DNA from 3 places in the Kitasatospora viridis genome. Region 1 is predicted to be linked to each of the others. Evidence: riboswitches for the same ligand, from Rfam matches in the RefSeq annotation. Region 1 holds a riboswitch; each other region holds the start of a gene.

Region 1 (9,271 bases):
TGACCGACCGTCACCACCTCCGAGCCGCCCACCCGCAGCGCCGCCGACCGCTGCCGTCCGAGGAGCATTGGATGACCTCGCACACCGTCCCGACCGGTATCGACGTGTTCGACCCGGATCGGTACGTCCCCACGCCCCCGCACCACGACTTCGCCGTGCTCCGGGCCCAGGCCCCGGTGTACTGGCAGACCGACCCCCAACTGCCCACCGGCCACTGGGCGGTGACCAGGCACGCGGACGTGTCCTGGATCGCCCGCAAGCCCGAGCTGTTCTCCTCCGAGCTGGCCGGTGCCCAGCCGATGGAGTACGACGAGGTGGCCATCGGGATGCAGCGGATGATGATGATCAACCAGGACGCGCCCCAGCACTCCCGGGTCCGCAGCCTGGTGAACCGCGGCTTCACCCCGCGCATGATCGAGCAGCTGCGCGACCGCATCGCCGCCGAGTGCGAGCGGATCGTCGACGAGGCGCTGCGCACCGGCGGCGGCGACTTCGTCCAACAGGTCGCCGCCGAGCTGCCGATCGTGGTGATCGCCGAGCTGATGGGCGTGCCCCGGGACCAGCGGCACAAGCTGTTCGCCTGGTCGAAGGGCGTGGCCGGGGAGGCCGACCCGGACTCGGGCGGCGCCCGGGCGGCGCGGGTGGCCGCGCAGGAGATGGGGCAGTACGCGGCCGTGCTGGGCGCCGAGCGGCGCGGCTGTCCGGCGGGCGACATCGTCTCCCGGATGGTCAGCGCCGACGCCCAGGGCAACGAGCTGACCGAGAGCGAGTTCCAGGCCTTCTTCGTGCTGCTCGCGGTGGCGGGCAACGAGACCACCCGGTACGCGATCGCCGGCGGGGTGCAGGCCCTGATGGCGCACCCGGAGCAGTGGGCGCGCCTTAAGGCCGACCCGTCGCTGGTGACCACCGCGGCGGAGGAGATCGTCCGCTGGGAGACCCCGACCAAGGTGTTCCGGCGCACGGCGGTCACCGACGTCGAACTCGGCGGGCAGCTGATCCGGGCGGGCGACAAGGTGATGGCGCACCTCACCTCGGCCAATCGCGACGAGGAGGTGTTCGACGACCCGTTCACCTTCGACGTGGGGCGCGACCCGAACCCCCACCTGGGCTTCGGCGGCGGCGGCCCGCACTTCTGCATCGGCCGCCACCTCGCCCTGCTGGAGGTCGAGTTGATGTTCCGCACGCTGGTCGAGCGGGTGGCCGAGTTCCAGCCGGCCGGCCCCGCCCGGCGGCTGCGCTCGTACCAGTTCCACGGCCTCACCCACCTTCCGGTGCGCCTGGTCGCGGCCTGAGACCCAGGACCGCCCGACCCGTCCGCCCGGACCCGCCCCGCCCGCTCTTAGCGATATCGAGGATGCCTGCCATGACCGATCGCGTTCCTGGTGCCGCGCCGAGCGCGCTGCCGAGCCCTTCCGAGGCGCCGAGCCTCCCCGAGGCACTGCCGAGCGTTCCTGCGGCGCTGCCGAGCCTGCCCGAGGTGCTCGCGCGGCGCAGCGCCGAGCAGCCGGACGAGTTGGCGTACGCCTTCCTGCGCAACGGGGAGGAGGTCGCCGAAACCCTGACGTACCGCCAGCTCGACCTGCGGGCCCGGCAGGTCGCGGCGCGGCTGACCGCGCTCGGGCTGGGCGGGCGCAGCGTGGTGCTGCTGCACCCGTCCGGGCTGGGCTTCGTGGCGGACCTGCTGGGCTGCATGTACGCGGGCGTGGCGGCGGCGCCGGTGCAGGTGCCGTCGCGCGCCCGCGGCCTGGACCGGCTGCGGAAGATCGCCGACGACGCCGGGACGACCGTGCTGCTCACCACCCCCGAGGTGAAGCGCGACCTGGAGGAGCGGTTCGGCACCCTGCCCGAGCTGGCCGGGCTGACCCTGCACGACCCGGACTCGCTGGCCGCGGCCGCCGAGCGGCAGGCGCCCGAGGTGCTCGCCGGCTGGCAGCCGCGCCCGATCGGCGCGCAGGAGCTGGCCCTGCTCCAGTACACCTCGGGCTCGACCGGCACGCCGAAGGGCGTACGGGTGACGCACGCCAACTTCGGCAGCAACGTGGACGAGACGGACCGGCTCTGGCCCACCCGGGGCGACGCCCGGGTGGTGAACTGGCTGCCGCTCTTCCATGACATGGGGATGCTGTTCGGCGTGGTGCTGCCGCTCTGGTCGGGCATCCCGTCCTACCTGATGGCCCCGGACGCGTTCGTCCGCCGCCCGGCGCGCTGGCTGGAGGCGATCTCCCGGTTCCGCGGCACCCACGCCGCCGCGCCGAGCTTCGCCTACGAGCTGTGCGCCCGCGCGGTCGCGGACGGCGACTTCGCGCCGGGCCTGGACCTCTCCTCCTGGCGGGTGGCGGCCAACGGGGCGGAGCCGGTGCGCTGGCAGACCATCAGGTCCTTCGAGCGGGCGCTGGCCCCGGCCGGGTTCCGCCCGGAGGCGATGTGCCCGGGCTACGGCCTGGCCGAGAACACCCTCAAGGCCACCGGCAGCCCCGAGGACCGGCTGCCGACCGTGCTGTGGCTCTCCGCCGAGGAGCTGCGGGCCGGGCGGGCGGTCGAGGCCCCGGCCCCCGACGCCGAGGCGGCCGACACCGAGGCCGACACCGAATCCGAGGCCGGGAGCGCCGTGGTCCCCAGCATCGGCTGCGGCGGCGTGGTCGGCGACAGCCTGGTGCGGATCGTCGACCCGCAGACCCGCGCCACCCTGACGGACGGTCGGGTCGGCGAGATCTGGGTCAGCGGCCCGTGCGTCGCCGCCGGCTACCACGGCCGCGACGAGGAGTCCGAGCAGACCTTCCGGGCCCGCCGCGCCGACCGCGCCGAGCAGCGCAGCTGGCTGCGCACCGGCGACCTCGGCTTCTGGCACCGGGAGGAGCTCTTCGTCACCGGCCGGATCAAGGACGTGGTGATCCGTCAGGGCCGCAACTTCTACCCGCAGGACATCGAACTCTCCGCCGAGAACGCCGATCCGGGCCTGCACCCGAACTGCGCGGCGGCGTTCTCCGCCGACGACGGCAGCGCGGAGCGCCTGGTCCTGGTGGTCGAGGCGGACGGCCGGACGCTGCGCGGCGGCGGCGAGCAGCTGCGCGAGCGGATCCGCCGCGCCGTGCAGGAGAGCCAGCGCCTGGAGGCGGACGAGATCGTGCTGGTGCGCCGGGGCTCGCTGCCGAAGACCTCCAGCGGCAAGGTGCAGCGCCGGGAGACCCGACGCCGTTACCTGGACGGCGAGTTCGGGGCGGCGCAGGCCGCGGCGCCACGCGAGCGGGTGGAGGCCGGGCGGTGACCGGGCTGCTGCGGGCACCGGCGCCGGTCGGCGGCGCGCGGATCCTCGGCGTCGGCGCCTACCGGCCCAGCCGAGTGGTGGAGAACCACGAGGTGGCGCCGGCCATCGACTCCAGCGACGAGTGGATCCGGCGGCGCTCCGGCATCGCCACCCGCCGGTTCGCCGCGCCGGACGAGACCCTGGTGGCCATGGCCGCCGCGGCCTCGCTCAAGGCGCTGGCCCACGCGGGCGTGCCGCCGCACTCGGTGGACACGGTGATCCTGGCGACCATGTCGAACCTGGAGCAGTCGCCGCCCGCAGCACCGCGGTTGGCGCACCAGATCGGCGCGCCGGAGGCCGGCGCGATGGACCTGGGCGCGGCCTGCGCCGGCTTCTGCCACGCCCTCGCGCTGGCCGACGGACTGGTCCGCTCCGGGCAGAGCCGGCACGTGGTGGTGGCCGGCACGGAGCGGATGAGCGACATCATCGACCCGACCGACCGGGGCACCGCCTTCCTGTTCGGCGACGGCGCCGGCGCGGTGGTGGTCGGGCCGGCGGAGGCGCCCGGGATCGGGCCGGTGGTGTGGGGCTCGGACGGTTCGCGCGCGGCGGCGATCGCGCACACCGGCCCGTGGACGGAGCTGCGGCCGGCCGGCACCGCAGCCCGCCAGGCCGACACCGAGCCGCGCCGGGCTTGGCCGACCATGCGGATGGACGGTCAGGCGGTGTTCCGCTGGGCGGTGGCGACCGTGCCGGAGGTCGGCCGGGAGGCGCTGGCGGCGGCCGGGGTGGGCGCGGCGCAGCTGTCCGCGTTCATCCCGCACCAGGCGAACCTGCGGATCGTGGACGCGGCCGTGAAGGCGCTGGAGCTGCCCGAGCACGTCGCGGTGGCCCGGGACCTCGCCGAGGCGGGGAACACCTCGGCCGCCTCGGTGCCCCTCGCGATGGAGCGGCTGCTCAGCGAGGGCGCCGTCGAGCCGGGCGGCCTGGCCCTGCTGGTGGGCTTCGGTGCGGGCCTGGCGTACGCGGGCCAGGTGGTCGTGCTGCCGTGACCGGGCCCACCACCGGTAGTCAACGAGCAACAGGGGAGGCCGACATGGGCGAACACCTCTGGTACATCCCGAACACGGTCGAGGCCGGCCACCGCGGCGACGAGGTGCGCGAGGACTGGGACACGCTCGACCACTCGACCGAGCTCGCGCTCGCGGTCGAGCGGCACGGCTGGGCCGGCGCGCTGCTCGGCACCGGCTGGGGCCGGCCCGACACCTTCACGGTGGCGGCGGCTCTGGCCGCCCGCACCACCACCTTCAAGCCGCTGATCGCGGTGCGGCCCGGCTACTGGCACCCGGCGAACTTCGCCGCGGCCTCGGCCACCCTCGACCGGCTCAGCCGGGGCCGGGTGCTGGTCAACGTGGTCAGCGGCCTGGACGACCCGGCGGCCTACGGCGACGGTGAGTTCGACCAGTCCCGCCGCTACGCGCGCACCCTGGAGTTCCTGCGACTGGTGCGCCGGCTGTGGGGCGAGGACGGGGTGACCTTCCACGGCGAGCACTACCGGGTGACGGACTCCACGCTCCGGCCCCGCCCGTGGGGCGCCGAGGAGGGGCGCCACCCGCCGCTGTACTTCGGCGGTGCGAGCCCGGCCGCCGAGGAGGTGGCGGCGCGCGAGGCCGACGTCCAACTGTTCTGGGGCGAGCCGCTGGACGGCGTGGCCGAGCGGATCGCCCGGCTCCGTGCCCTCGGCGAGCGCCTCGAACGCCCGCACCCGCCCCTGGAGTTCGGGCTGCGAGTGACCACCGTGGTGCGGGACACCAGCGAGCAGGCCTGGCGCGCGGCCGAGCAGAAGGTGGCCCGGATGGCGCGGCAGGGCGCGCACGACCCGGAGGCGGCGCAGCGCCGCGGTGCGGTCGGCCAGCGCCGCCTGCTCGACCTGGTGGACCGGGGCGAGGTGCTGGACAGCTGCCTCTACACCGCGCCGGGCCGCTACGGCGGGGCGGGGGCCGGCAGCACCTGGCTGGTCGGCTCCGCCCGGGAGGTCGCCGACGCGCTGCTGCGCTACCGCGAGCTCGGGGTGACGCACTTCGTGCTCTCCGACACGCCCTACCAGCGGGAGATCGCCCGGATCGGCGACCAACTGCTGCCGCTGCTCAGGAAGTTCGAGCCGAGGTGAGACTACGCGGGCGGTGCGCCGGGCGTGCGCAGCAGGTGGAACGAGCTGGTCTGCCGCAGCGTGAAGCCGATCGACTCGTACAGCCGGATCGCCCCGGTGTTCGTGCCGGCCGTGTGCAGGAACGGCGTGTCGCCGCGTTCCCTGATCCCGGCGGCGACGGCGCGGACCAGCCGGGTGGCCAGGCCCCGGCCGCGGTGCTCCGGATCCGTGCAGACGGCGCTGATCTCGGTCCAGCCGGGCGGGCGCACCCGCTCGCCGGCCATGGCGATCAGTCGGCCGTCCTGCCGGATGCCGAGGTAGCCGCCCAGCTCGACGGTGCGCGGCAGGAACGGCCCCGGCCGGGTGCGGGCGACCAGGTCGAGCATCTCGGGCACGTCCGCCGCCCCGAGCCGGACCGCCTCCGGGTCGGGCTCGGCCCGCAGCGCGGTGTCGACCAGCTGCACGAGCCGGCCCGACTCCTCGATCCGCCAGTCGGCGGACGGCGGGGTGATCTCCCCGCCGACGGAGGTCAGGTTGCCCGGCCCGACCAGGGCCGCGAGGTCCGCCCAGGCGCGCGGATCGGCCGGGTCGGCGAGCGCGGTGATCGGCGAGACGTCGGCGCGGTAGCGGGCGGCCAGGCCGACCCGCTCGGCGAACCGGAGGTGCGGGCCGGTGAGCGCGGCCCAGGCGGGGTTGTCGAGCGGGTGGGGCGCGATCCCGCCGGCGGTCGGCTGAGGCTGCGACGGCTGCGGCGGGTGGACGCTGGTGGACATGGTCGGGAGGTCTCCCATCGGGACGTTCGAGCAAAGCTAGGAGCCCTGCGCGGCGGATGTCAACGACCGCCCGGAGCATGAGATCCACGACCCTCACGCCGTGTCAACCCCGGTCCGGAGTGCGTCGGTTGACGAGCAGTGACGCACGGGACCGGCGTGGCGCCACGATGATCGTCCGTCATCCGGCGGGGATTGTGCCGGACGACACTGTCGGGTTACGGTGCATCAAGGTCATGAGTGTCAGCGTCAAGCCCTGGCTTGCTGACCGGCAACCCTCCCACGCGGCGGGGTGCCCCAGGTGAGGACCGGGCGGTGCCGAACGGCGGCACCGCAAGCGCGAGTTCGAAACGGTGCGACCCGAAGGGGGACGGAGATGACGGGAGTGCGACAGGCCCTCGCGCTGCGGACCGCCCCGGTCACCGTCAAGGCCCGCTGCCGGGTCACCACGTCGTACGCGCGGCTCCACATAGACCTGCAGCGCGTGACCACCGCACTCTGTCCCGCCTCCTAGCGCCTCGCGCCGTGCGGCCCACCGCAGTGCCGCGCTCCGCCGTCTGACCCGGGTCACCGCACCTCCTCCGTCCTGACCGCACCGGCCCCGGCCGGCAGCCGTGTCGGGCGTGCCGCGTCCCGCCCCGTCAACGACCACCTCTTCGACCCGGAAGCGGTTCCCCATGCCCGAAACCCCAGAACCCCTGCACCTGGCCGTCGCCCTCGACGGCGCCGGCTGGCACCCGGCCGCCTGGCGCGAGCCCGACGCCCGGCCCGAGGCCCTGTTCACCGCGCGCTACTGGGCCGACCTGGTCGCGGAGGCCGAGCACGGCCTGCTGGACCTGGTGACCATCGAGGACTCGCTCAGCCTCCAGTCCACCCACCCCTTCCGCCCCGACGGGCGCACCGACCAGGTGCGCGGCCGGCTGGACGCGGTGCTGATCGCCGCCCGGATCGCGCCGCTGACCAGCCACATCGGCCTGGTCCCGACCGCGGTGGCGACCCACACCGAGCCGTTCCACCTCTCCAAGGCGATCGCCACGCTCGACCACGTCAGCGGCGGCCGGGCCGGCATCCGGCTCAAGGTGTCCGGCCGGGTCGACGAGGCCGCCCACTTCGGCCGCCGCACCGTGCCCGAGCTGCGGATCGAGGACCTGGACACGCCGGTCGGGCAGGAGCTGCTGCGCGACCTCTTCGGCGAGGCCGAGGATTACACCGAGGTGCTGCGCCGGCTCTGGGACAGCTGGGAGGACGACGCGGAGATCCGCGACGTGGCCACCGGCCGCTTCGTCGACCGCGCGAAGCTGCACTACATCGACTTCGAGGGCCGCCGGTTCAGCGTGCGCGGCCCGTCCATCACCCCGCGTCCGCCGCAGGGCCAGCCGGTGGTCGCCGCCCTGGCGCACCGCGGCGAGCCGTTCCGGCTGGTCGGCCGCTCGGCCGACCTCGGCTTCACCACCCCGCAGGACGCCGCGGACGCCCGGGCGATCGTCGCCGAGATCCGCGCCGCCCAGGCCGCCGCCGGCCGCGCCGAGCAGCCCCTGCACGTCTTCGGCGACCTGGTGGTCTTCCTCGACGAGCAGCCCGGCGCCGCCGCCGACCGCAAGCTGCGGCTGGACCGGCTGGCGGGCACCGGGTACACCAGCGACGCCCGGGTCTTCACCGGCACGCCCGCCCAACTCGCCGACCTGCTCCAGGAATGGCAGCAAGCCGGGCTCACCGGCTTCCGCCTGCGCCCCGGCGCCCTGCCGCACGACCTGACCGGGATCACCCGAGGCCTGGTGCCCGAGCTCCAGCGCCGCGGGGCCTTCCGCACCGCCTACGAGGCCGGCACCCTGCGCGGGCTGCTCGGTCTGCCCCGCCCCGCCAACCGTTACGCCGGCGTTGCTGCTGGAGCAGCCGGTGCTGCCGCTGCCGCCGACCTCGTCGGAGCCGAAGGAGCCACCGCGCGATGAGCAAGCCCGTCAAGCAGATCCACCTCGCCGCGCACTTCCCCGGCGTCAACAACACCACGGTGTGGAGCGACCCGGCGGCCGGCAGCCAGATCGACTTCAGCTCCTTCGTCCACCTCGCCCGCACCGCCGAGCGCGCCAAGTTCGACTTCCTGTTCCTGGCCGAGGGCCTGCGGCTGCGCGAGCAGAACGGTGAGATCTACGACCTGGACGTGGTCGGCCGGCCCGACACCTTCACCGTGCTGGCCGCCCTCGCCGCCGTCACCGACCGGCTCGGCCTGGCCGGCACCATCAACTCCACCTTCAACGAACCCTACGAGGTGGCACGGCAGTTCGCCTCACTGGACCACCTCTCGGCCGGCCGCGCCGCCTGGAACGTGGTCACCTCCTGGGACGCCTTCACCGGCGAGAACTTCCGCCGCGGCGGCTTCCTCGCGCAGCCGGACCGCTACGACCGCGCCCGGCAGTTCCTCACCGCCACCTGGGAGCTGTTCGACTCCTGGCGCGGCGACGAGATCGTGGCGGACAAGGAGAGCGGGGTCTTCCTGCGCGAGCCGCACCCGGGCCGGTTCGACCACCACGTCAGCCAGTTCGACATCACCGGCCGCTTCGACGTGCCGCGCAGCCCGCAGGGCGGACCGGTGATCTTCCAGGCCGGCGACTCCGAGGCCGGCCGCGAGTTCGCCGCCTCGGCGGCCGACGCGATCTTCAGCCGGCACGGCACCCTGGAGGCCGGCCGGGCCTTCTACGCCGACGTCAAGGGCCGGCTGGCCCGCTACGGCCGCTCCCACGACGAGCTGAAGATCCTGCCCGGCGTCACCTTCGTGCTCGGCGACACCGACGCCGACGCGCAGGAGCGGGCCGACCTGATCCGCCGTCAGCAGGTCAGCGGCCAGACCGCGATCCGGCTGCTGGAACAGCTGTGGAACCGCGACCTGAGCGACCACGACCCCGACGGACCGCTGCCCGCGATCGACCCGCTGGTCGGCGAGCACACCGTCGCCCAGGGCCGGGCCTCGGTCCGCCACCACCGCGACCCGCTGGAGGTCGCCGCCGAGTGGCGGGCCATCGCCGAGGCGAAGAAGCTCTCCACCCGCGAGCTCATCATCGAGGTGACGGGCCGTCAGACCTTCATCGGCACCCCGGCCCGGATCGCCGAGCA
Region 2 (9,271 bases), on a different contig from region 1:
AGAAGGCGGCGCAGGCGAAGGTCGACTACGGCACCGCGCCGATCCCCCGCAAGGACCCGGCCACCAAGGACCGCACCCTGGGCGTGGCCGACTGGATGATGGCCTACACCGCCAACGGGCACCGGCAGCAGATCCGCGACTTCCTCAACTTCGCCTACACGAAGGACAACACGCTCGCCTTCGACGAGCAGTACAACCTGCTCCCGGTCACCCAGGACACCCTGGACGACATGACCAACAGCGGCCGGCACCCCGACCTCAAGCCGTTCCTGGACGCGCTGCCGGCCGCCAGCTTCTACCCGCTCGGCGACCCGGCCTGGGACACCGTCAGCGGCCGGCTCAAGACCGACATCGGCAAGGCGGTCTCCGACGACCCGGGCCCGGTGCTCACCGGCCTGCAGCAGTTCGCCGAGACGACCAGCAAGAAGGCCCGCGGCCAGTAGTCGGGCGGCTTGCCCGGGACGTCGGTGCGCTGCGGGAGAATGGCGGGATGACCGAGCTGACCGAGCGCGAGCGGGCCGTGCTGGCCCTGGAGGCCCGCGGCTGGCGCACCCAGGGGGCCAAGGAGCAGGCGGTCCGCGAGGAACTGGGCATCTCCGCCACGCGGTACTACCAGCTGCTCAACGCCCTGCTGGACCGCGAGGAGGCGCTCAAGCAGGACCCGGTCCTGGTCAACCGGCTGCGCCGGATCCGGGCCGCCCGCCGGGCCGAGCGTTAGCCGACCCGCGCCCTGGGTAGGTTGGCGGGCATGCTGCAGGAACCGACCACCACCGCCGGCCGGGCGGGCCTGGCCGCACTGCTGGCCGACCCGGCCCGGGCGCTGCTCGCCCTCGACTTCGACGGCACCCTGGCGCCGATCGTCGCCGACCCCGAACGGGCCGCCGCCCACCCCGGCGCCGCCGCCGCGCTGGCCGCGCTGGCCGGGCGGATCGGCACCGTCGCCGTGGTCACCGGCCGCCCGGCGCTCGCCGCCGTCCGGCTCGGCGGCTTCGCCGACACCCCCGGACTGGAGCGCCTGGTGGTGCTCGGCCACTACGGGGCCGAGCGCTGGGACGGCGCCACCGGCCGGCTGACGGCCCCTCAGGTGCACCCCGGGGTGGCCGCCGTGCGGGCCGAACTGCCCGGCCTGCTGGCCGCCCTGGACGCGCCGGAGGGCACCTGGCTGGAGGACAAGGACCGCTCGCTGGCGGTGCACACCCGGCGCACCGCCGAGCCGGACGCCCTCCTGGAGCGGCTGCGCGGCCCGCTGGCCGAGCTGGCCGCCGCGCACGGGCTCGCCGTGGAACCCGGCCGGATGGTGGTCGAACTGCGCCCGCCCGGGGTCGACAAGGGCGCGGCGCTGACCGGGCTGGTCGGCGAGCGGGCGGCCGGCGCGGTGCTCTACGCCGGGGACGACCTGGGCGACCTGGCCGCCTTCGCCGCCGTCGAGCGGCTGCGCGGCGCCGGGCTGCCCGGGCTGCTGGTGGCCAGCGGCCCGGTCACCGGCGAACCGCCGGTGCGCGAGGTGGCCGAGCGGGCCGACCTGGTGGTGCCCGGGCCGGCCGGGGTGGTGGCGCTGCTGGAGGGGCTGGCCCGGGCGCTGGAGGGTCTCAGGCGCTGAGCTCCGCGAGCTGATCGAGGAACCACTGCTGCGGCGGCAGCGCGGTGGCCGCCGCGGCCAGCCGCTTGGTGCGCTCGGTGCGCTCGGCGACGGGCATGCCGAGCGCGCGGTGCAGTGCGTCGGCGGTGCCCAGCACGTCGTACGGGTTGATCCCGATCGCGTCCTCGGCCAGTTCCGGCCAGGCCCCGGCCTCCCGGGAGAGCACCAGCGCGCAGCCCGCGTCGGAGACCACCGGGACCTCCTTTGCGACCAGGTTCATGCCGTCCCGGATCGGGTTGACCAGGGCCACGTCGGCCAGCCGGTAGGCGGCCAGCGAGCGGGCGAAGTCGTCCTCCACCTGGAGTATCAGCGGCTGCCAGCGCGCGGTGCCGAACTCGGCGTTGATCTCCTCGCTGATCCGGCGCACCTCGGCGGTGTACTCGCGGTACTCGGCCAGGTCCTGCCGGGAGGGGTAGGCGAAGGCGACGTGCACCACCCGGTCGTGCCACTCGGGGCGGGTGCGCAGCAGGTGCCGGTAGGCCTGCAGGCCGCGGACGATGTTCTTGCTCAGCTCGGTGCGGTCCACCCGGACGATGGTGCGCCGGTCGCCCACCTGCTGCCTGAGCGCGGCGAGCCGCTGGTCCACGTCCGGCCGGTGCGCGCGCTCGCGCAGGAACTCGCCGTCGGCGCCGAGCGCGTGCACGCCCAGCCTGGTGGTCCGGCCCCGGTGGGTGACCGAGAGGTCGGCCCGGTCGACGGTGGCGCCCAACACCTGCTCGCAGCAGTCGGCGAAGGCCTCGGCCCAGCGCCGGGTGTGGAACCCGGCCCGGTCGGCGCCCAGCACGCCGGTGAGCACGGCCGCCGCCCGGTCGTCCGGCAGCAGCCGGAAGTAGTCGGCCGGCGCCCACGGGATGTGCAGGAAGTAGCCGATCCGCAGGTCCGGGCGCAGCTCGCGGAGCAGCTCGGGCACGAGGGTGAGGTGGTAGTCCTGCACCAGCACCGCGGCGCCGGGCGCGGCCTCGGCGGCCAGCGCCTCGGCGAAGGCCGCGTTGTAGGCCCGGAAGCCGGCCCACTGCTCGCCCGCCCGCCGGTCGAAGGCGGGCGAGGTCGGGGTGGCGTAGAGCATGTGGTGGAGGAACCAGAGGGTCGAGTTGGCCACGCCGTTGTAGGCCCGGTCGAACACCTCGGGGTCCAGGTCCAGCATCCGCACGGCCTGCCCGCCGACCTCGAAGCCGGCCCGGTCGAGCCGCCCGTCGGGCGAGCGCCGGGCCGCCGCCCGGTCGGCCTCGCCGAGTGCGGCGCAGACCCAGACGGCGTTCGGGTCGTCGATCGCGGAGAGCCCCGAGACCAGTCCGCCGCCGCCGCGGCGCAGGCTGAGACTGCCGTCCGCCGCGGTCGAGAAGGACACCGGGCCCCGGTTCGAGGCCACCAGGATGCGTGCGGTCGTTTGATCGGCCATATCTCGAACCTTGCCGGGGCCGCCGTGCGGCAAACCAGGACGTCGGCCACACCCCGGGACCGGTCAGCTCCGGCCGGACCGCTCCCGGTACTGCGGCAGTTCGATCACCGGGGGGCGCTCCAGCGCCGTGACCGGGTGGTCGTGGGCGGTGAACTCCCTGGTCACCGGGTCGCGGGAGAACTGGGTGAGCACCGGGCGGGCCAGGTCCTCGGCCGCCTTGAGCCGGTGGGTGCGGTCCAGCCGCTCCAGCGCGGTGCGGTAGATGGTGGCGGCCATCCGGCCGAGCGCCTGGCCGTCCTGGTGGCGGTGGTGCCGCACCCCGACGTCGACCTGGGCCAGCGCGTCCAGCCCGACCAGGTCCAGGGCGTCCACCAGCAGGCCGAGCTCCACCCCGTAGCCGGTCGGGAAGGGCAGCCGCTCCAGCAGCGAGCGGCGGGCCGCGTACTCGCCGCCGAGCGGCTGCACGAAACCGGCCAGTTGCGGCCAGTGCAGGTTGAGCAGCGGCCGGGCGACGAGTTCGGTGACCCGCCCGCCGCCGGCCGGCACCACCGCGCCGCCCTCCTCCAGCGGGCGGTCGTACATCGCCTTGACCAGGTGCACGTCCGGTTCGGTGAGCAGCGGCCCGACGATGCCGGAGACGAAGGCCGGGTCGAACTCGCGCAGGTCGGCGTCGATGAAGCAGACGATCGCGCCGCTTGTCACCATGAGTGATCGCCAGAGCACCTCGCCCTTGCCGGGCACCGCGGGCACCTCGGGCAGCACGGCGTCGCGCTGCACGACCCGGGCGCCGGCGGCGGCGGCGACTTCGGCGGTCCGGTCGGCGGAGCCGGAGTCCACCACCACGAGCTCGTCCACCAGCGGGACGCGCTCCATCAGTTCGCGGCGGATCACCTCGACGATCCCGCCCACGGTGGACTCCTCGTCCAGCGCCGGCAGCACCACGCTCACCGTGCCGGCCGGTCCGGCGGCCCGCTTGGCGGCGAGCAGCTCGGACAGCGGCCGGTCCGCCGCCGTCCAGGACCTGCGACGCAACCAGCGCGCTGCCTCCGGGAGAAGCTCCGGGCTCTGCTGGGCTGGCAAATCTCGCTCCTTGTCGGCTCTCTGAAATGGTCGCGGCCGTCTCGCGTAGCGGACGGTAGCGGTCAGCTGTCGTGCCTTCGGCTACAGTCTTCGTACTGCGATCAGACCTTCGCACACCGGGGTGGACCGCCGGCCAACTTGATCATCATGGCCGCCGGCTTCGCAGTCGGTGACAACTTCATAGAGCTCATCCAGAGGGACTGAGGGAACGGCCCGTTGACGTCCCGGCAACCTTCTCGACCGGCCTGTAGCAGGCCCCGGCGGGACAGGTGCCAATTCCGGCCTGTGGCGCGCCCGCGCCACGGGGAAGATGAGGAGAGAGGCCTCCGCCATCATGGCTACCGCTACCCCTGTCGCCGCGACGTCCGATGTTGACCTCGGCCCCGCCACCGCGCTGTCCTGTCGCGAGTGCGGCACCCGGTTCCCGCTCGGCCCCAGCTTCGCCTGCCTGGAGTGCTTCGGGCCGCTGGAGATCGCCTACGACTACAGCGGCTACGACACCGAGGAGCTGCGCAAGCGGATCGAGGCCGGGCCGGCCTCGATCTGGCGCTACGCCCCGCTGCTGCCGGTGCCGGCCGACGTGGCCGGCAAGCCCAACCTGAACCCCGGCTGGACCCCGCTGGTCAAGGCCGACCGGCTGGGCGCCGAGCTCGGCTTCACCGCCCAGCTGCACATCAAGGACGACTCCGGCAACCCGACCCACTCCTTCAAGGACCGGGTGGTGGCCTGCGCGATCGAGGCGGCCCGGGCCTTCGACTTCACCACCCTGTCCTGCTCCTCCACCGGCAACCTGGCCGGCGCGGTGGGCGCCGCGGCGGCCCGCGCGGGCCTGCGCTCCTGCGTCTTCATCCCGCACGACCTGGAGCACGCCAAGATCGTGGTGGCCGGCGTGTACGGCGGCGACCTGGTCGGCATCGAGGGCAACTACGACGACGTCAACCGGTTCTGTTCGGAGCTGATCGGCGACCCGGCCGGCGAGGGCTGGGGCTTCGTCAACGTCAACCTGCGGCCGTACTACGGCGAGGGCTCCAAGACCCTGGCCTACGAGATCTGCGAGCAGCTCGGCTGGCGGCTGCCCGAGCAGATCGTCATCCCGATCGCCTCCGGCTCCCAGCTCACCAAGATCGACAAGGGCCTGCAGGAGCTGATCAAGCTCGGCCTGGTCGAGGACCGCCCGTACAAGGTCTTCGGCGCCCAGGCGACCGGCTGCTCCCCGGTGGCCGCCGCCTTCAAGGACGGCCGGGACGTGATCCGCCCGGTCAAGCCGGACACCATCGCCAAGTCGCTGGCGATCGGCAACCCGGCCGACGGCCCCTACGTGCTGGACATCGCCCGGCGCACCGGCGGCGCGGTGGAGGACGTCACCGACGCCGAGGTGGTCGAGGCGATCAAGCTGCTGGCCCGCACCGAGGGGGTCTTCGCCGAGACCGCGGGCGGCGTGACCATCGGCGTGCTCAAGAAGTTGGTCGAGAGCGGTCAGCTGGACCCGGCCAAGGAGACCGTGGCGATCAACACCGGCGACGGCCTGAAGACGCTGGACGCGGTGGCCGGGACCGGCCTGACCGCGACCATCCGGCCGACCCTGGAGTCCTTCCGGGCCGCCGGGCTGGTCTGAGCCGCCTCCCCCACCCCCCAGATCCCCCCGAACCAGGAGAGCCACCGATGAGCGCCACCGTCCGCATCCCCACCATCCTGCGCCCCTACACCGACGGCCGGTCCGAGGTGACCGCCGAGGGCGCCACCCTGGCCGAGGTGATCGCCGACCTCGACCGCAACCACGCCGGCATCGGCGCCCGGGTGCTGGACGACGCCGGTGCGCTGCGCCGGTTCGTCAACGTGTACGTCAACGACGACGACGTGCGCTTCGACCAGGGCCTGGCCACCGAGGTCAAGGACGGCGCCACCGTCTCCATCATCCCGGCCGTGGCGGGCGGCTGCTGACGGTCCGTCGGCACACCCCAGGGGCGTCGCCCGGCCACTGCGGCCGGGGGCGCCCCGCCGTCGTGCCCGGGGCGGTGCGAGCAGCCCGGAGGCTGGGGCATAGGCTGTGCCCCGGCGTCCCGACCGTTGAGACATAGCTGCCCACGCGCACGCGGATTCATGTCGGCGACGCGTCAGAATTATTTGGACAATTCGCGGCTTCCGCCCGCTATGTCCGAGGCGAATTGCCGAACTCTGTCGTATTCCTCCCCTCCTGTCCGTCGGCCGGGTGGCTGAATTGGCGTTCAGTGACCCTGTTGCAGAGGGCTCCGATCCGGATACATTCAGCCGCGGTCGACGCATCCGCCTGTCCTCGGGACGCCAACTGGCAACCGGGGGCGGGTTGCTGCGGCAGGATCACGCCCCGGGGGGACACCTTCGGCATGGTCCGCCAGACCCGGGTCCGCGACCAGCGGGCGCGTGAAGGGCCAGTACAGCACTAGGGGAGTTCGGAATGGCTCAGGGCACCGTCAAGTGGTTCAACGCGGAGAAGGGCTACGGCTTCATCGCGGTCGACGGTGGTGCGGACGTGTTCGTCCACTACAGCGCGATCCAGATGGACGGCTACCGCACCCTCGAGGAGGGCCAGCGGGTCGAGTTCGAGATCTCCCAGGGGCAGAAGGGCCCGCAGGCGGACATGGTCCGCGCGGCGGTCTGATCCTTTCCGAACCTCGGAGTATCGGCTCTCACCGAGCTGGTGGACCAAGCGGCCGAGCCCGCACCCGACACCCCGTCAGGGGCCGGGGGCGGGCTCGGCCGCTTCCGTCGTCCCGGGGCGCCGCCGGGGGTGGCCGGCATCGTGCCGCCGTCCTCAAGGAGCTTGCACTCGCCACCCCAGAGTGCTAATCATTGGCGTTAGCACTCAGAGCTTGAGAGTGACAAACGGACCGGGTCGGTGAGGCCTCGGGGCGTGGCTGGGGAAAGGCCCCCCGCACCCCACGGCCGTCCGTCGCGGGCGCCCCCTGGTCCGAGCAGTCGACCGTGTCCTGGAGGACCACTTCCGATGGCCAAGATCATCTCGTTTGACGAGGAAGCTCGCCGCGGCCTTGAGCGCGGCATGAACCAGCTTGCCGACGCCGTCAAGGTGACGCTGGGCCCCAAGGGCCGCAACGTCGTCCTTGAGAAGAAGTGGGGCGCCCCCACGATCACCAACGACGGTGTCTCGATCGCCAAGGAGATCGAGCTCGAAGACCCGTACGAGAAGATCGGCGCCGAGCTCGTCAAGGAGGTCGCCAAGAAGACCGACGACGTCGCGGGTGACGGCACCACCACCGCCACCGTGCTCGCCCAGGCCCTGGTTCGCGAGGGTCTGCGCAACGTCGCCGCCGGCGCCAACCCGATGGCCCTCAAGCGCGGCATCGAGAAGGCCGTCGCCGCCGTCTCCGACCAGCTGCTGGCCCAGGCCCGCAACGTCGAGACCAAGGAGCAGATCGCGGCCACCGCCTCGATCTCCGCCGCCGACACCCAGATCGGCGAGCTCATCGCCGAGGCGATGGACAAGGTCGGCAAGGAAGGCGTCATCACCGTCGAGGAGAGCAACACCTTCGGTCTGGAGCTTGAGCTCACCGAGGGCATGCGCTTCGACAAGGGCTACATCTCGGCCTACTTCGCCACCGACCTGGAGCGTATGGAGGCGTCCTTCGACGACCCGTACATCCTGATCGCCAACTCCAAGATCGGCTCGGTCAAGGACCTGCTGCCGCTGCTGGAGAAGGTCATGCAGTCCGGCAAGCCGCTGCTGATCATCGCCGAGGACGTCGAGGGCGAGGCCCTGTCGACCCTGGTGGTCAACAAGATCCGCGGCACCTTCAAGTCCGTCGCCGTCAAGGCCCCGGGCTTCGGCGACCGCCGCAAGGCCATGCTGGGCGACATCGCCATCCTGACCGGTGGCACCGTGATCTCCGAGGAGGTCGGCCTCAAGCTGGAGAACGCCGGTCTCGACCTGCTGGGCACCGCCCGCAAGGTGGTCATCACCAAGGACGAGACCACCATCGTCGACGGTGGCGGCGACAGCGACCAGGTCGCCGGCCGGGTCAACCAGATCCGCGCCGAGATCGAGAACAGCGACTCGGACTACGACCGCGAGAAGCTCCAGGAGCGCCTCGCCAAGCTGGCCGGCGGCGTGGCCGTCATCAAGGCCGGCGCGGCCACCGAGGTCGAGCTCAAGGAGCGCAAGCACCGCATCGAGGACGCCGTGCGCAACGCCAAGGCGGCCGTCGAGGAGGGCATCGTCGCCGGTGGCGGCGTGGCGCTGCTGCAGGCCGGTGTCGCGTTCGACAAGCTGGAGCTCGAAGGCGACGAGGCCACCGGTGCCAACATCGTGAAGGTCGCGCTGGAGGCCCCGATCAAGCAGATCGCCACCAACGCCGGCCTTGAGGGTGGCGTCGTGGTCGAGAAGGTCCGCAACCTGCCCGCCGGCCACGGCCTGAACGCCGCGACCAACGAGTACGTGGACCTGGTCGCCGAGGGCATCATCGACCCGGCCAAGGTCACCCGCTCCGCGCTGCAGAACGCCGCCTCCATCGCGGCGCTCTTCCTCACCACCGAGGCCGTCATCGCCGACAAGCCGGAGAAGGCCGCCGCGGCCGCCGGCGGCGGCATGCCGGGCGGTGACATGGACTTCTGATCCTTCGTTCGAAGGATCGGCCGTTCCGCTTCGCGAGGGCGGTCTCCCCGAGGGGAGGCCGCCCTCGCGGCATTTCCCGAACGTCTCTCGAAACGTCTCTCGAAAGGACTTGGCATGCCGGACCTGGAAGCCGCGCTGCACGCGGCCCGGGCCTCGATCCTGGCCGACCTGCAGGCCCGCGAGGCGGCCGACGCGGCCGTGGTCTCGCTGGTCGAGGCGGCGGTGGTGCACCGCCGCTGGTGGCTGGAGCAGTGGCCGCAGGGCACCGAGTACGTGCTCGGGCTGGTCGCCCAGGACGTGCAGGACGCGCTGCTGGAGAGCCACGGCCGCTGGCCGATCTGCGCGGACTGCCAGGCGGCCGAGGGCGAGCTGCACGCGCTCGGCGTGGAGCCGGAGTTGGGCCCGGACCCGCACTGGGTCTGCGGGCGCCGCGGGGTCGTGGTGGCGCCGGTGGGGTCGCTCGGTCCGGCCTGACGGCGGGCCGGCCCGGGCCCGGCGGCCGTTCGGGTGTGCCGGGCCGTTCTCCGGCGTGCCAGGGGCTCGCGAG
Region 3 (9,271 bases), on a different contig from region 1:
CCAGAAGCTCGGGCCGACGGGCTTGGCGAAGTCCTGGGTGGCGATCAGGTAGCCCGACGGATCGGTGGTGATCTTCAGCTGCGGCAGCGGGTGGCCGGCCGGGCCGAAGATGACGCGGGCGCCGTCCGACAGGTCGAAGGTCGACTGGTGGCACGGGCAGAGGGCGTGGTGGGTCTGCTGCTCGTACAGCGAGATCGGGCAACCGACGTGGGTGCAGATCTTGGAGTAGGCGAGCACGCCCTCGAAGCCCAGGCCCTTGGACTTGTCGTCCTTGATGTCGTCCGGCTGGATGCGGATCAGCATCAGCGCGTCCTTGGCGATGGCCTGCTGGAAGTCCTCGTCGGTCTCCTGCAGACCGCCCGGGCGGGAGGCCGACGGGCCGGGCTTGGCGAACGTCAGCGAACCGATGCCGATGTCCTCGGCCTTCATCGGCTCGTTGGTGTTCATGTTGATCAGGCGGATGGGGGCGTCCGGGGTCGCCTCCTTCCAGCCGGTGCTGTCCAGGCTCTTCTCCGGCAGCGGACCGAGGTCGCGCAGCAGCATCACGCCGGAGAGCGGGACCAGCGCCATCGAGCCGATCAGGGTGTTGCGGATCATCTTGCGGCGGCCGAAGCCGGACTCGCCGGCACCGGTCTTGAACTGCTGGATGACGTCCGCGCGGGTCTCGTCGTCGGCCTCGATCGCGTGGCGCTCGGCCGGCAGCTCGACGTCCGACATCAGGGTGCGGGCCCAGTGCACGGCGCCGGCGCCGATGCAGAAGAGCGCGACGCCGAGGGTCATGCCCAGCGCGAAGTTCAGCGCGCTGATGTGGCCCAGCGGGAAGATGTAGACGATCTTCGACTTGTCGATCGCCACGTAGGAGGCGATGAAGCCCACGGTGGCGAGCATCGACACGACGAACATCAGGGACACCTGACGCTCGGCACGCTTGGCGGCCCGCTCGTCGATGTCGGTCCGGCGCGGCTCGTGGGCCGGCAGGCCCGGGTCCGCGAACGGGTTCTCGGCGACGGCGGCCTCGCCGTGGCCGTGGACGGCGTCGTGCGCCGTCGGCAGGTTGTCGTCTGACATGTCGTGGCTCATGACTTCTTGGCCTTGGTGGTGTGGGCTGCGACCCAGATCGCGACGGCGATCAGGACGCCGAGGCCGAAGATCCAGCCGAACAGACCCTCGGTGACCGGACCGAGGCTGCCGAGCGACAGGCCACCGGGGTTGGGCGCCTCGTTCGCCTGGTAGCGCACGAAGGCCACGATCTGCTGCTTCTGCTGCTCCGGCATGGTGCTGTCCGGGAAGGACGGCATGTTCTGCGGGCCGGTCTGCATGGCCTCGTAGATGTACTTCGGGTCGACGTTCTCCAGCGACGGGGCGAACTTGCCCTGCGTCAGAGCACCACCGGCACCGGCGAAGTTGTGGCACTGAGAGCAGTTGGTCCGGAACAGGTCGCCACCCTTGGAGATGGCGTCCGTCTCGGTGGAGGTGTACTGGTCCTTGGTCGGCGTCGCCGGGCCGGGGCCGAGCGAAGCGACGAAGGCGGCCAGCTGGTCGATCTCGGACTGGTTGTAGATGGTCTTCTTGCGCGGGACCTGGGCGCCGGGCTGCTGCGCGGGCATGCGACCGGTACCGACCTGGAAGTCGACGGCGGCGGAGCCCACACCGACCAGGCTCGGGCCCATGCTGCTGCCCTGGCCGTTCAGTCCGTGGCAGGAGGAGCAGCCGACGGCGAAGAGCCGCTTGCCCTCGTCGATCGCGAGCGACTGCGCGGAGCTGTCGGCCTGCGCCTGCTCGGTGGGCGCGAACGCGGCGTACAGCCCCCCGGAGGCCACGAGGGCGAAGAGTAGGACGACGAGCGCTGCCAGTGGGTGGCGCCGTCGTGCGGAGAGCTTTTTCACGGAATACCCCGGTGTCAGGATCTGGTCGTCTGGAGGTGCCCGGTGTCGGTGTCGGCACCGGCAGGGGGCAGGGGCACGGGCAAAGGACCCGGCGCCGTGGGGCGGTCGGGTCCGGCCGGCGAGCCAGCGACCTGATCGGCTACTTGATCAGGTAGATGGTCGCGAACAGGCCGATCCAGACCACGTCGACGAAGTGCCAGTAGTACGACACGACGATCGCCGCGGTGGCCTGCTCATGCGTGAACCGCTTGGCGGCGTAGGTCCGCCCCAGCACCAGCAGGAAGGCGATCAGACCGCCCGTCACGTGGAGCCCGTGGAAGCCGGTGGTCAGGTAGAACACCGAGCCGTACGGGTCGGAGGACAACGAGAGGTGGTCCTTCTTCACCAGCGAGGTGTACTCGTAGATCTGACCGCCGATGAAGGTTGCGCCCATCACGAAGGTCACCGCGAACCACGACCGGAGCTTCTTCACGTCACCGCGCTCGGCGGCGAAGACGCCGAGCTGACAGGTGAGCGAGGAGAGCACCAGGATCGTGGTGTTCACGGAGGAGAAGGGGACGTTGAGGGCATGCGCCTTCTCGGCCCAGAAGTCTGGTCCCTTCACGGAACGCGCCGTGAAGTACATCGCGAAGAGGGCCGCGAAGAACATCAGCTCGGAACTCAACCAGACGATGGTTCCGACACTGGTCATGTTCGGTCGGTTGACCGATCCATGCGCGTGCCCGGTTTCTGTTGCTGTTGCTGTCGCCACGACCGACATTATGTCGGTCCCTTATTCCGTCTTCACGCCGGGGGGTCTTCCTCGGAGTGTCCGGTGCGTGCGGTATGCCCGGATGGCTGCACCAGGGGGTTTACCACTCCCGGGCCCCTCCGGACAGCCCGTCAGCACGGGCGGCTGACGTTCCCTCGCCCAGTCGGGTGACGGTGGCTCAGTTCCGCGGACGGGGCCGGATCGCGACTGTGCGCGCCGATCTCGTGCCGGACGCTCACCGGGACGGGTGATCGGGGAGTAGCATCCGGAGGTGGTGGACGTGGTCTGGATCACATTCGTCTGACACATGGGAGCAGGTCCTGATGACGCACAGCAGCGACGAGGCGCTCACCGTCCTCGTCTACAGCGACGACCGCAACACCCGGGCGCAGGTGCTCGCGGCCCTCGGCCGGCGCCCGGCGGCCGACCTGCCCGAGGTCGAGTACCAGGAGTGCGCGACCACTCCCGCGGTCCTGCGGGCACTTGAGAAGGGCGGGGTGGACCTCTGCGTCTTCGACGGCGAGGCGGTTCCGGCCGGCGGCCTCGGCCTGGCCCGGCAGGTGAAGGACGAGATCTACGGCTGCCCGCCGGTGCTGGTGCTGATCGGGCGCCCGCAGGACAGCTGGTTGGCCGCCTGGAGCCGGGCCGACGCGGCGATCTCCCAGCCGGTGGACCCGGTGGCGCTGGCCGAGGCGGTGGCCACCCTGTTGCGGGCCCGGCTCGGCGCCAGGTCACTGGCCCGCTGAGCCGGCCTGCGGTCCGGCCCGGCGGACGGTCGGCCGGGGCCGGCGCCCCGGCCGTCTCAGCAGGAGAGAAGGGCCGCCGTCCACGCGACGGCGGCCCTTCCGCGCTCGCTAGGCTGACCGCGTCCCTCCCGACAACGGCGCACCTGGAGAACCGGTCATGGCGAACGTGAACCCTGCGAACGGCGGCGACGACCCCGTGCAGGTGAGCCGCACCTGGCCGGACGTGCTGAGCAGCCTGCTGGCCGGCACCGACCTGGACCGCGCCGACACCGCCTGGGCGATGGACCGGATCATGAGCGGCGAGGCCAGCCCGGTGCAGGTGGCCGGCTTCATGGTGGCGCTGCGGGCCAAGGGCGAGACCGTGGACGAGGTCAGCGGCCTGGTCGAGGCGATGTACGCGCACGCCCGCCCGCTGGAGATCCCCGGGCCGGCCGTGGACATCGTCGGCACCGGCGGCGACCGGGCCAAGACCGTCAACATCTCCACCATGTCGGCGATCGTCGCCGCGGCGGCCGGCGCCAAGGTGGTCAAGCACGGCAACCGGGCCGCCTCCTCGGCCAGCGGCTCCTCGGACGTGCTGGAGAAGCTGGGCGTGCGGCTGGACCTGACGCCCCGTCGGGTCGCCGAGGTGGCCGAGGAGGTCGGGCTGACCTTCTGCTTCGCCGCCACCTTCCACCCCGCGATGCGGCACACCGCCGCCGCCCGGCGCGACCTCGGGGTGCCGACCGCCTTCAACATCCTCGGCCCGCTGACCAACCCGGCCCGGGTGACGGCGCACGCGGTCGGCTGCTTCGACACCCGGCTGGCCGGCCTGATCGCCGGGGTGCTCGCCGAACGCGGCTCCACCGCGCTGGTCTTCCGCGGCGACGACGGGCTGGACGAGCTGACCGTCTGCACCACCTCGCGGGTCTGGCTGGTCCGCGACGGCCGGGTCACCGAGACCGTGCTCGACCCGCGCGAGCTGGGCATCGAACTGGTCGCGATCGAGGCGCTGCGCGGTGCGGACGCCGAGTACAACGCGGCGGTGGCCCGCCGGGTGCTGGCCGGCGAGCGCGGGCCGGTGCGGGACGCGGTGGTGCTCAACTCCGCTGCCGCGCTGGTCGCGTTGGACCTCACCGCGGCGCCGCTGACCGAGCAGCTGGCGGCCGCCATGAAGCGCACCGAGGAGGCCCTGGACTCCGGCGCCGCCGCCGCGCTGCTGGACCGCTGGTCGGCGGCCACCGCGCGGTAGCACCCGCGCAGTCGCCCGCCATCCGGTCGGTGGTCCGGATGGCGGACGGCGGATTGACCACTCCTCGGTCGGCTGCTTAGAGTCTGCGCCAGGTCATGAGTGACAGCGCGACAAGCCCCAGCTTGCTGTCCGGCAACCCTCCGTCCGTGGCGGGGTGCCCTGGGTGAAGACCGGGCCGAGCGGCGAGGTGCCGCCGGCAAGCGCGGACCACCGGACTTTTCGCACCCCCGGGGTCCCTGACCCAGGAGGAGTGCATCCCGATGTCGTCCACCAACGCCGCTGCCGCCACCACCGTCACTGCTGCTCCCGCCGCCTTCGCCGAGCCGCTCGCCGTGCTGGGCTCCGAGGTCGAGGTCCCGCTGGTCTCCGGCGAGAAGGTCGGCTACGCCGCCCTCGACTACGCGGCCAGCGCCCCCGCGCTGCGCCGGGTCTGGGACGACGTCGCCGCCTACGCCCCGTACTACGGCAGCGTGCACCGCGGCGCCGGCTACCTCTCCCAGCTCTCCACCGAGCTGTACGAGCAGAGCCGGCAGGCCGTCGCCGACTTCCTCGACCTGCGCGAGGGCGACCAGGTGGTCTTCACCCGGGCCACCACCGACTCGCTCAACCTGCTGGCCGGCGCGGTGCCCGCCGGCACCCGGGTGTTCGCCTTCGAGACCGAGCACCACGCCTCCCTGCTGCCGTGGCAGCAGGCCGGACTGGCCGTCACCTACCTGCGGGCGCCGCGCTCGCACGCCGAGGCGGTGGCCGCGCTGGACGCCGCGCTGGCCGCCGACCCGGCCGGGCCGGACGCGCCCCGGCTGCTCTGCGTCACCGGCGCCTCCAACGTGACCGGCGAGCTCTGGCCGATCGCCGAGCTCACCGGGACCGCGCACCGGCACGGCGCCCGGGTGGTCGTGGACGCCGCCCAGCTGGCCCCGCACCACCGGGTCTCGGTGCGCGAACTGGACGTGGACTGGATCGCCTTCTCCGGCCACAAGCTCTACGCGCCCTTCGGCGCGGGCGTGTTGGCCGGCCGGGCCGACTGGCTGGACGCGGCCGAGCCCTACCTGGCCGGCGGCGGCGCCTCCCGCACCGTGGCCCGGCAGGCGGACGGTTCGGTGGCGGTGGAGTGGCACCGGGGCCCGGCCCGGCACGAGGCCGGCTCGCCCAACGTGATCGGCGCCTACGCGATCGCCTCCGCCTGCCGGGCGCTCACCGAGGCCGGCCTGGACGCGCTGCGCGAGCGCGAGGAACTGCTGATCGAGCGGCTCACCGAGGGCCTGGCCGCCGTGCCCGAGGTGCGGGTGCTCAGCCTGTTCGGCGCCGACGCCGCCCGGGTCGGCGTGCTCTCCTTCGTGGTGCGGGGCTGGAACAGCTCGCACTTCTCGGCGGCGCTCTCCGCCGAGTACGGCATCGGCGTGCGGGACGGGCTGTTCTGCGCGCACCCGCTGGTGCGCACGCTGCTCGGTTCCGAGGACACCGCCCCGTCCGAGTGCGGCGCGCCGGAGCCCTCGCTGCCGGGGGAGCGCAGCCTGAACGCGATCCGGGTCAGCTTCGGCGCCGGCACGCCGCTGGAGCACGTGGACCGGTTCCTGGCCGCGGTGCGCGAGCTGGTCACCGACGGGGCGCGCTGGAACTACCGCAACGAGGGCGGCCGTTGCGTGGCGGACACCCGCCGCTGAGCGGGGCCGGGCCCGGTCAGCCGTCCAGGCCGATCGAGAACGCCGCCTCCAGGTCGTGCTGGGAGTAGGTGCGGAAGGAGATGTGGGTCTCCGTCGAGGTGACGCCGGGGACCTTGTTGAGCCGGGCCGGGATCACCTCGGCCAGGTCGTCGTGATGGCGCACCCGGACCATCGCGATCAGGTCGTACCCGCCGGTGACCGAGTACACCTCGCTCACGCCGTCGATCGCGGCGATGGCCTCGGCGATCTCGGGGATCCGGTCGACGCTGGTCTTGACGAGCACGATGGCAGTGATCACGAGGAGGCTCCTGGATTGGGGACGGGATCAGGGTATCCGGCCCGCCTGGCACCCACCCAGAGGGCCAGGAAGCCGCCGGCGAAGCCGATCACGTGGGCCAGGTAGGCGACCCCGGGCCCGGCCTGCGGGGCCTGCGGCCGCATGGCCGGCGCCGACCACCACTGCACCGCGAACCAGAGCCCCAGCACCAGCCAGGCCGGGAACCGCAGCGGCAGGAAGAGCAGCACCGGCACCAGCGCGGTGACCCGGGCCCGCGGGTAGAGCCGCAGGTACCCGCCGAGCACCCCGGCGATCGCGCCCGAGGCGCCGACCAGCGGGCGCAGCGCGGCCGGCCCGGCGTGCGCGGTCAGCGCGTACCCGTAGACCGCCAGCAGGCCGGCCGCCAGGTAGAAGAGGAGGAACCGGGCGCGGCCGAGCCGCTGCTCCACCGCCGGGCCGAAGACCTGGAGGAAGAGCATGTTGCCCAGCAGGTGCAGCCAGCCGCCGTGCACGAAGAGCGCGGTGAGGGCCGAGAGCCACGGGCGCTTGCCGGGCGTGGCGAGCAGCGGGCAGCCGGGCAGCGGCGGCGCCGCGCCGGCCAGCCGATCGGCCGTCAGCGGACGGTCGGTCAGCAGCTCGGCCGGCACCGCGCCCCAGCGCTGCTGGTAGCGCTGGGCGGCGCAGGCCCGGTCGGCCGGCCGGCTGCCGTAGGCCGGGTCCAGCCCGCTCGGCCCGGCCAGGAAGACCAGGCAGTTGACCGCGATCAGCAGGTAGGTCACCAGCGGTGCGGGGCTGCGCAGCACCTGGCGGAACGGGCTCACGGACATGCGGCGATGCATTCCGCGCGGCGGTCGCGGCGACACCGGCCGGTCCGCCGGGCGGGTGAGGTGTCCAGCAGGTGGACATCTCACGGTTCGGCGCCCGGGGGCGGATAAGCAGCCCATAAGGTGGGGGCCTGGCCGGCACCAGGGCCGGACCAGGAGCCGCCGAGAGGACCCGATTCCCATGACCGCCGTCCCCCTGCCCACGGCCGAGACCCGCTGGCGCTGCACGCTCTGCGGGAACCTGACCCGGTTCGACGTGACCCGGTCCTCGCGGGCCGTCGAGTTCATCCACCTGGACCTGGCCGGCGAGCCCAAGGTGGAGGAGCGCGAGGTGCTCAGCGAGACCGTCGAGTCGGTGCGCTGCCGCTGGTGCAACGCGGTCGACCAGGTCGAGCTGGTGTCCCGCCCGGGAGCGGGCGAAGAGGGCTGACCCGGACCGCCGCGGAGCGAGGGGTTCCGTACGTGGTGTCCGCCCAGGTGCCGCGCACGAGACAATTGTTCCGAGCGGTGTGTCAGCAGACCAGGGATCGGAGCCGAGGACGCGATGGAAGCAGCGAGTCAGGCCGCCGAGCCCGGAGTCGATGAAGCGGTCGACGACGTGGCCGACCACGCGGTCCGCGAAGCGGCGGCCGCGGCGTCCGGCGAGCCCGACGGGCAGCCGGCCGCCGAGCAGTTGGACCGGCCGCTGCCCGAGGGCGTCCGGCGCCGGGTGATCGGCCTGGCCGCCGACGCGCTCGGCGGCCTGCCGCTCGGCGACCTGCCCGCCACCCTGCGCCCGTACGCCAAGTTCACCCCCGTCCGCCGGGCCCGCTACGCCGGCACCGCGCTGGCCGCCGCGCTGGAGGCCGACCCGGTCTTCCGCTCCCGGATAGCGGACCGGCTGCGGGCCGGCCAGCCCGACCTGGTCGGCGCGCTGGAGGCCGGCCAGGTGCCCGGCGCGGCGGAGCCGCTGGACGTGGCCGCCGCCGCCTACCTGCTGCGCAGCAAGGGCTGGACCCGGCTGGTGGCGGAGGCCGGCGAGGAGGCCGAGCGCTCCGAGGTGGCGGACGCCGCCGCCGAGTCGGCCCGGCTGGTGGAGAAGCTCCAGGAGGAGCTGGCCGCCACCCGGGCCGCCGCCCGCGGCGACCTGGAGCGCCAGCGGGCCGAGGGCGAGCACGCCCGGCGGGAGTTGGAGTCGCTGCGCAAGAAGGTGCGCAGCCTGGAGGCGGACACCAAGCGGGCCCAGGCGCAGAGCCGCAAGCTGCAGGGCGAGCTGGACGCGGCCCGGGCCGCGGGGGCGGCCGAGAAGGCGGCGGCGGAGGCCGAGGGCCGGCGGCTGCGGCACCGGGTGACCGAGCTGGAGGGCGCGCTGGAGTCCGGGCGCCGCTCGGCCCGGGAGGGGCGCAGCGTGGCCGACATGCGGCTGCGGCTGCTGCTGGACACCGTGCTGCAGTCGGCCCAGGGCCTGCAGCGCGAGCTGGCCCTGCCGGTCACCCAGCTGCACCCGGCCGACCTGGTGGACGCGGTGGAGCCCGGCTCGGCCTCGCCGCACGACGTGGCCCGGCGCGGCCTGGCCGAGGACGACCCGGCGCTGCTGGACCAGCTGCTGGCGATCCCTCAGGTGCACCTGGTGGTGGACGGCTACAACGTCACCAAGACCGGCTACCCGACGCTGCCGCTGGAGCAGCAGCGGCTGCGGCTGCTCGGCGGGCTGGCGATGCTGGCGCAGCGCACCCAGGCGGAGGTGACCTGCGTCTTCGACGGGCAGGACCTGGACGTGCCGGTGATCATGGCGCCGCCGCGCGGGGTGCGGGTGCGGTTCAGCCGGACCGGGCAGACCGCCGACGAGCTGATCCGCCAGCTGGTCCGGGCCGAGCCGCAGGGCCGCCCGGTGGTGGTGGTCTCGGCCGACC

The links. A riboswitch is a leader RNA that binds a small molecule or an ion and turns the genes downstream of it on or off. The one in region 1 is predicted to bind S-adenosylmethionine.
Region 2: linked by a shared signal. The riboswitch ahead of thrC (threonine synthase) and the one ahead of FHX73_RS45205 (putative leader peptide) in region 1 are both predicted to bind S-adenosylmethionine.
Region 3: linked by a shared signal. The riboswitch ahead of FHX73_RS21260 (aminotransferase class V-fold PLP-dependent enzyme) and the one ahead of FHX73_RS45205 (putative leader peptide) in region 1 are both predicted to bind S-adenosylmethionine.

The regions. Positions count from the first base shown of each region.
Region 1 covers NZ_VIWT01000005.1:331,338-340,608, forward strand. The annotation lists gene ccrA (crotonyl-CoA carboxylase/reductase) at 1-3, shown strand, start outside; gene FHX73_RS37970 (cytochrome P450) at 72-1,292, shown strand; gene FHX73_RS37975 (fatty acyl-AMP ligase) at 1,364-3,265, shown strand; gene FHX73_RS37980 (beta-ketoacyl-ACP synthase 3) at 3,262-4,296, shown strand; gene FHX73_RS37985 (LLM class flavin-dependent oxidoreductase) at 4,341-5,414, shown strand; gene FHX73_RS37990 (GNAT family N-acetyltransferase) at 5,417-6,166, opposite strand; SAM riboswitch class IV at 6,396-6,509, shown strand; gene FHX73_RS45205 (putative leader peptide) at 6,540-6,677, shown strand; gene FHX73_RS37995 (LLM class flavin-dependent oxidoreductase) at 6,841-8,112, shown strand; gene FHX73_RS38000 (NtaA/DmoA family FMN-dependent monooxygenase) at 8,109-9,271, shown strand, end outside.
Region 2 covers NZ_VIWT01000001.1:2,548,135-2,557,405, reverse strand. The annotation lists gene FHX73_RS11265 (extracellular solute-binding protein) at 1-443, shown strand, start outside; gene FHX73_RS11260 (DUF3263 domain-containing protein) at 491-718, shown strand; gene otsB (trehalose-phosphatase) at 749-1,600, shown strand; gene FHX73_RS11250 (alpha,alpha-trehalose-phosphate synthase (UDP-forming)) at 1,590-3,038, opposite strand; gene FHX73_RS11245 (glucosyl-3-phosphoglycerate synthase) at 3,102-4,118, opposite strand; SAM riboswitch class I at 4,303-4,435, shown strand; gene thrC (threonine synthase) at 4,453-5,733, shown strand; gene FHX73_RS11235 (MoaD/ThiS family protein) at 5,781-6,059, shown strand; gene FHX73_RS11230 (cold-shock protein) at 6,553-6,756, shown strand; gene groL (chaperonin GroEL) at 7,102-8,724, shown strand; gene FHX73_RS11220 (hypothetical protein) at 8,839-9,198, shown strand.
Region 3 covers NZ_VIWT01000001.1:4,708,480-4,717,750, forward strand. The annotation lists gene qcrA (cytochrome bc1 complex Rieske iron-sulfur subunit) at 1-1,080, opposite strand, end outside; gene qcrC (cytochrome bc1 complex diheme cytochrome c subunit) at 1,077-1,886, opposite strand; gene ctaE (aa3-type cytochrome oxidase subunit III) at 2,026-2,646, opposite strand; gene FHX73_RS21250 (hypothetical protein) at 2,961-3,383, shown strand; gene trpD (anthranilate phosphoribosyltransferase) at 3,541-4,614, shown strand; SAM riboswitch class IV at 4,706-4,823, shown strand; gene FHX73_RS21260 (aminotransferase class V-fold PLP-dependent enzyme) at 4,875-6,278, shown strand; gene FHX73_RS21265 (Lrp/AsnC family transcriptional regulator) at 6,295-6,576, opposite strand; gene FHX73_RS21270 (rhomboid family intramembrane serine protease) at 6,573-7,382, opposite strand; gene FHX73_RS21275 (hypothetical protein) at 7,561-7,809, shown strand; gene FHX73_RS21280 (NYN domain-containing protein) at 7,924-9,271, shown strand, end outside.